Halioglobus japonicus: one gene and its partner. The protein of the gene in region 2 binds, or shares a complex with, the protein of the main gene of each other region. Links are inferred from orthologs where the notes say so. Each region holds a gene or a part of one and is shown on either strand. Other genes may lie near its edges. The genes, in order: sdhC and BST95_RS11860.

Region 1 (3,234 bases), 2.3 Mb from region 2 along the record:
GACGAGGCAGCGCAAAGTGCGCGTGAGACCAACGACAGCAAGCCAGTTTGCCTGGCGACAATAGAGCAATGGAACCACCTGACCCCATCCCGAACTCAGAAGTGAAACGTTGCATCGCCGATGGTAGTGTGGGGCTTCCCCATGTGAGAGTAGGTCATCGCCAGGCTTCTAAAAAAGAAAACCCCAGTAGTGCTTTGTGCTACTGGGGTTTTGTTTTTTAGGATGGGTTGATTCTCTGCCCCGTTAAGCAACCCGCAGGGTTGCCATGTGACGCAGCCTGTTCACCAGCCGTGAACGGCGAAGGGGTGCCGCAGGCATCGCGAAGCGATTGCGAGCACCGCTCGCAACCCAATGTAGGTCATCGCCAGTGGCGGAGGCGCCCCCCGTTCTAACCCAAAATCCCGCCAATCGAATCGAATGTTCCCATTCACGTGTGTCGGTTGTCCATTCAAGCTCGCATTTAATGATACAATGTATCATTAAATGCGAGGCGGCAAGCTTTAGATGTTGGCCGGCGTTACGAATCTCAAACACCCGAGCGAAGAGGATTGACATGGCTGAGAAGTCCCAGGGATCTCGCAAAAGCACTACCAATGGAACCGACATGCTTGTGTATGGAGTTACGCCCTACAAACCTAAGCGCAAAGAAGAATATATGAGCGACGCACAGCTCGCCCACTTCCGGACCATTCTTGAGAATTGGAAACAGGAACTCATGCAAGAGGTGGATCGCACAATTCACCACCTGCGTCATGAAGCCGGAAACTTACCGGATGCCAACGACAGGGCCAGCCTCGAAGCAGACTTTGGGTTGGAGTTGAAGGCTCGTGATCGCGAACGAAAATTGGTTCGTAAAATTGACATGGCGCTCGAGCGTATCGCCCAGGGCACCTATGGTTTTTGCGAAAAAACAGGTGAAGAGATTGGACTTGGCAGGCTGGAAGCGCGGCCTATAGCAACGATGTCTGTTGAGGCTCAGGAACGTTATGAGACAACCGAGCGTCATTACGGTAGTCGCTAACTCCCCCCGATTAAAGGTGGAATTCGACGAATTTGTCCGCTGGTTTCGAACCTCCTGACGAATTATTGACACAGGGCGGGCAAAAAGTGGTCCGGTGGTACTTTTTTTGACCAGCCGCACTCAAAATCGAGATGCGCAAAGCCCCACTTCCCGCTATGATATGCCCCCCTCGAGTACTGGGACATCCACACATACAGTATGACGACACAAGGTATTCATCATGACTGATTCTCGCCCTGTTGACCGCCCGGTCAATCTTGATCTGGCGACTATGAAATTCCCCATTACGGCCACTGCGTCGATCCTGCACCGGGTCAGCGCCGTCGTCATCTGGGTGGGTTTCGCATTTGCGCTCTACCTGCTCTGGACCATCCAGGCTTCACCCGAAGGCTATGCATCCGTGGCCGCCATGTTTGCAGACAGTTTCCTCGCCAAGTTTTTTGCCTGGGGTTTCCTGACAGCACTGGGCTACTACTGCATGGGTGGCTTGAAGCACATCATCCAGGAAATGGGCTATTTCGAAGAATTTGAAAGCGGCCAGAAAATCTCCTGGCTGGCGATTGGCCTCGGCATCGTACTGAGCGTGGTAATGGGAGTCGTGATATGGGCGTAAATGAGTGGATTTTCCAGCGCGTCAGCAACCTGCTGATTATCGCATTCGGTCTGTGGCTGATTGCCACTGTTATTAGCAGCGGCGGTTTCACCCAGGAAGCGCTTGCTGGCCTGCTTGGCTCCACAGTATTCCGCGTGTGGGCCATGGTGACGCTGTTGTTTGCTGGTCTGAATTCCGTGCTGGCAGGTTGGCAGATTGCCGGTGATTACGCTGAGAAGTTTGGCATTAACCACGGCCTGATGGTGTGGGGTACTGCCATTGTCAGCGCAGCTTACGTCGTGATTGGAGCGATGCTGCTGTTTTAACTAGATTGGGTGCACGGCTGTGCACCCAGCTTTCATGCTCGGCCGCGCCGGTTCTGTGCGCGGCCAGTCAACATTCTTGTTACAAATCCCACTTTACCAGCGTGAGCGTATCGGCAGGTACATTCATGACGCTGGCAATGTGCTCGCGCGCTTCATCTTCAGAGCCAAAGTGACGTTCCTGATCGTACAGGCCCTTGTACATGTTACCGTTCTCATCTTCAAAACGAGCCAGCTGAAATTTGTCGCCGCGCTCGCCGCGGCCGCGGATGGGATAATACTTAACCTGCATGTGGATACTCCGTGTCGTTGAGTCGTGCCCCAGGGCAAGACAACTGCTTTTCGAGGCTGCGAATTATACAGCGAAATCTTGCCGGGCGTGAGTCATGTCACAACAGGGGTAAATCACCGACCGAGCCGATGCATATTGGTCAGGAACGGCCAGCCCAGTGACACATACAGGGCATCGAGACTGTCTTCAGTCCGACCATAGGCCAGGTAGATCGGCCCGATCGGTGAGTCCAGGGCCACATAAACGCTGCCCGCGTTCTGGAAGTCACCACTGCTTACCTCCGAGCGTTCTGACCAGAGTTGTCCGCCCTCGATCGATGCGCCGACGTAAGCGGGCATATCAAAGGGCAGTACCGAACGCTCAGACAGACGATACTGGTACTGTGCCATGGCAAAGGCCATCTGCCGCCCCGAGAAGTAGTTCTGGGTGAGACCGGAGAGGTTGAACAGGCCGCCCAACTGGAAGTAATTATTGGGCTGATTGGGCGCATCCAGTGATTGGCCGGTTTTGCCCGTCAGAATCATGGTGTGTCTGCGGTGGGTGAAGGCCGCCTGGCCCAGTGCCTCCCAGCGCTCATAGTTTGCGTCCGAGCCGAGGTCCTTACTGTATGCCTGGTAGTCGGCGTACAGGAACTGCCCCTGGGTGGGGAAGAACACGTTGTCCATGTTGTCGTAGCGGATGCTGGCAATCACTCCGCCTTCATCGAACGATCCCTCGGGCAACTGGCCGGACACTTCCTTGTCGGAAGCGTTATCGCCCCGGTTGCGGAAAACCCCCAGCCGTCCCTGAATGCTGTCGAACAGGTTGACGCCAGTATCGAGCTGGGCGCTAAGGCGCCGCACGCGCCAGGTGCCAACGACTTCATTAGGATCGTATTCCGGCCCGAGTGTCGTGGCATCGTGGTCCCGGTAGTTTATCTCAGGGACCACAAAAAAACGCGACATGACATCCAGCGGTTGGTAGAACTGGGCGCCGAACAAGATCGTGTCACCCACCTGACCGCGGG
Region 2 (3,287 bases):
AGGACGATATGAATCGTGCCACCGGTCTTGTAAGCGCGGGTCTGGGACATCTGGAAGGTTTCCATGACCACACCCTGGCCGGCGAATGCAGCGTCGCCGTGAATCACAATCGGCACGACCTTGTCGCCGTCGGTATCGTTGCGACGCTCCTGGCGTGCTCGCACACTGCCCTCCACTACCGGAGATACAATCTCCAGATGTGAGGGGTTAAAGGCCAGGGCCAGGTGCACCTCGCCGCCAGGGGTCATCACGTTGGAGGAGAAACCCTGGTGGTACTTCACGTCGCCAGAGCTCTCGTACTCGGCTTTACCTTCGAATTCGTCAAACAGGTCTGCCGGGTTCTTACCAAAGGTGTTTACGAGTACATTCAGGCGCCCGCGGTGGGCCATGCCGATCACAATTTCCTGCACACCGTAGCTGCCGGAGCGCTGGATCATCTCGGCCAGCATGGGAATCAGGCTCTCGCCGCCTTCCAAGCCAAAGCGCTTGGTGCCGGGATATTTCGACCCCAGGGACTTCTCCAGGCCCTCTGCCTTGATCAGGCGACGCAGCAGCGTGAGCTGAACCTCGGCGCCAAAATCAGGTGCGCTGCGCACTGACTCCATGCGGGTCATAATCCAGTGGCGCTCATCGGTGTTAACGATGTGCATAAACTCAGCACCGATGGACTTACAGTAGGTGCGTTCAAGGACATCGTGGATTTCACCGAGAGTGGCATCCGCTTTGCCGATGTGCAGGCTGCCGGTCTGGAAGACCGTATCGAAGTCGGCTTCAGACAGCTCGTGGAAGGACAGCTCGAGGTCGCGCACATGTTCGCGTTCCGCAATACCCAGTGGGTCGAGGTCCGCCTTCTGGTGACCGCGCTGACGGTAGGCGGAAATCAGCTGCACCACGCGAACCTGCTTGCGCTCGTATTCGGTGGCCTGGGAATCGTGCTGCACGGTGGCTTCGGTGCGTACACGCATCTTGCTGATCTGGGCAAAACGATCGCGCACGACTGAGTGGGGTATGTCCTCAATCTGGGTGTGATCGGATTCCACCCGGGGCAACTTGTCAAAATATTCGCGCCACTGTTCAGGCACGCCGTTCGGGTCCTTGAGATAGGACTCGTACAGGTCTTCTACATAGGTGGCATTGCCACCAGCAATATGAGAACTCCGCCATAGGAGTTCCATTGAGCTCTCTTGCATTTCAGCCCTTCCGGAGAGGAGGTTAATGCCCGTCATTGGGCAGATATATCCAGAGTTTAGCAGTGACTGGCCATGGTCGCCGATAAGACCAAGGTCTAGCCCCCTAAAAAAGTGTGCCGCTGCATCGGCAGCGGCGAACTAAAACACAAATGGCTCTCTATTACAGTGACTTATGCCACAAAGGCGATCACTGAATGGCGCGATATCAGGATGCGCGGTTGCGAGAGAGCAGCATGTGCTTGATGTGCCCGATGGCGCGGGTCGGATTGAGACCCTTGGGGCACACGTTTACGCAGTTCTGAATGCCGTGACAACGGAATACGCTGAACGGGTCGTCCAGGTTGGCCAGGCGATCACGGGTAGCGGTATCGCGGCTGTCCGCCAGGAAGCGATAAGCCTGCAGCAGGCCGGAGGGGCCCACAAACTTGTCGGGGTTCCACCAGAATGAGGGGCAGGAGGTAGAACAACAGGCGCACAAAATACACTCGTACAGACCGTCGAGCTTTTCGCGCTCTTCGGGTGACTGCAGGCGCTCAATGCCCGGGGCTTCAGATTCATTCAGCAGGTAGGGCTGAACCTTCTCGTACTGGCTGTAGAACAGCGCCATATCGACCACCAGGTCACGAACCACCGGCAGGCCGGGCAGCGGGCGAATAACAAGCTTATTGTTCTTCACAGTCTCAGATAGCGGCGTGATGCACGCCAGACCATTCTTGCCATTCATGTTGAGGCCGTCAGAGCCACAAACACCTTCACGACAGGAGCGGCGGTAGGCAACCGTCGTATCCTGGGACTTAATCAGTTCCAGTACGTCGAGCACCATCAGGTCTTTACCAGCGGTGTCTACCAGGAACTCCTCCATTTTTGGCTCAGAGTCGGCTTCTGGGTTATAGCGGTAGATACTTACATTCAACATCGATCAAAACTCCTAGTAAGTCCGTGCCTTGGGCGGGAATGCTTCAACGGTCTCGGGTTCAAAGTTCACATCACGCTTACCCACGCGCTTCTCGCCGGGGTAGTACATGGAGTGACACAGCCAGTTCTCATCATCGCGCTCCTGGAAGTCGTCGCGAGCATGCGCTCCGCGGCTCTCCTTGCGCCCCTCAGCAGTAATCGCGGTCGCTTCTGCTACTTCAAACAGGTTGTGCAGCTCCAGGGCTTCGATGCGGGCCGTGTTATAGGCCTGGCTCTTGTCCTCGAGGTGAATATTTTCGATGCGGCCGCGCAGGTCAGCCAGCTTCTCAATGCCTTCAGCCATGAATTCACCGTTGCGGAACACGCCGAAGTGGTTCTGCATGGTGTTTTGCAATTCTTTGCGAAGGTCGGCGACCTTCTCGCCACCGGTGGAATTGTTCAGCTTATCGAGGCGGGACATGGCCTGCTCAATATCGGTCTCGGAGGCGTCGCTCATCTCAATGCCGTCTTTGAGGGCATTCTCGATAAACAGGCCAGAGGCGCGGCCAAACACCACCAGGTCCAGCAGCGAGTTGCCGCCAAGACGGTTGGCACCATGTACTGATACACAGGCCACTTCGCCACAGGCGTAGAGGCCTGGAATGATCACATCGTTGCCGTTGGCGTCCTGGGTCAGGGCCTGGCCGTGAACATTGGTCGGGATCCCGCCCATCATATAGTGACAGGTGGGTACCACGGGTACGGGCTCTTTCACCGGGTCTGCGTGGGCAAAGGTGCGCGACAGCTCACAGATACCGGGCAGACGCGACTCAAGCACATCTTCGCCGAGGTGATCGAGCTTGAGGAACACGTGATCACCCTCGGGCCACAACCGCGGCCTTCAATAATTTCCATGACCATGGAGCGGGCCACTACATCGCGGCCGGCCAGGTCTTTGGCATTCGGGGCATAACGCTCCATAAAGCGCTCGCCGTCTTTATTCACCAGGTATCCACCTTCACCGCGACAGCCTTCGGTGACCAGCACACCCGCGCCGGCAATACCGGTGGGGTGGAACTGCCACATTTCGATATCCTGCACGGGATAACCGGCGCGCAGGGCCATACCAATACCGTCACCGGTATTAATGTGGGCGTTAGTGGTAGAGGCGTAGATACGGCCGGCACCACCAGTAGCGAAGAC

The links.
Region 1: the proteins of BST95_RS11860 (region 2) and sdhC are in contact, whole or in part, in a solved structure (PDB 1NEK), measured with the Escherichia coli proteins. The link is inferred for Halioglobus japonicus from one-to-one orthologs.

What each region holds. Positions count from the first base shown.
Region 1 is NZ_CP019450.1:178,629-181,862, reverse strand. Bases 26-2,937 are described here. They hold sdhC (succinate dehydrogenase, cytochrome b556 subunit), read left to right. Parts: upstream 26-1,241; coding sequence 1,242-1,634; downstream 1,635-2,937. Other genes in these bases: BST95_RS00875 (patatin-like phospholipase family protein), read right to left, coding at 2,342-2,937; BST95_RS00880 (hypothetical protein), read right to left, coding at 2,019-2,228; sdhD (succinate dehydrogenase, hydrophobic membrane anchor protein), read left to right, coding at 1,625-1,939; dksA (RNA polymerase-binding protein DksA), read left to right, coding at 554-1,021. Also shown: more of BST95_RS00875, read right to left, coding at 2,938-3,234. UniProt on the Escherichia coli protein: Membrane-anchoring subunit of succinate dehydrogenase (SDH).
Region 2 is NZ_CP019450.1:2,502,846-2,506,132, reverse strand. Bases 252-3,216 are described here. They hold BST95_RS11860 (succinate dehydrogenase iron-sulfur subunit), read right to left. Parts: upstream 2,107-3,216; coding sequence 1,396-2,106; downstream 252-1,395. Other genes in these bases: BST95_RS11865 (2-oxoglutarate dehydrogenase E1 component), read right to left, coding at 252-1,175. In the rest of the region: more of BST95_RS11865, read right to left, coding at 1-251. UniProt on the Escherichia coli protein: Two distinct, membrane-bound, FAD-containing enzymes are responsible for the catalysis of fumarate and succinate interconversion; the fumarate reductase is used in anaerobic growth, and the succinate dehydrogenase is used in aerobic growth.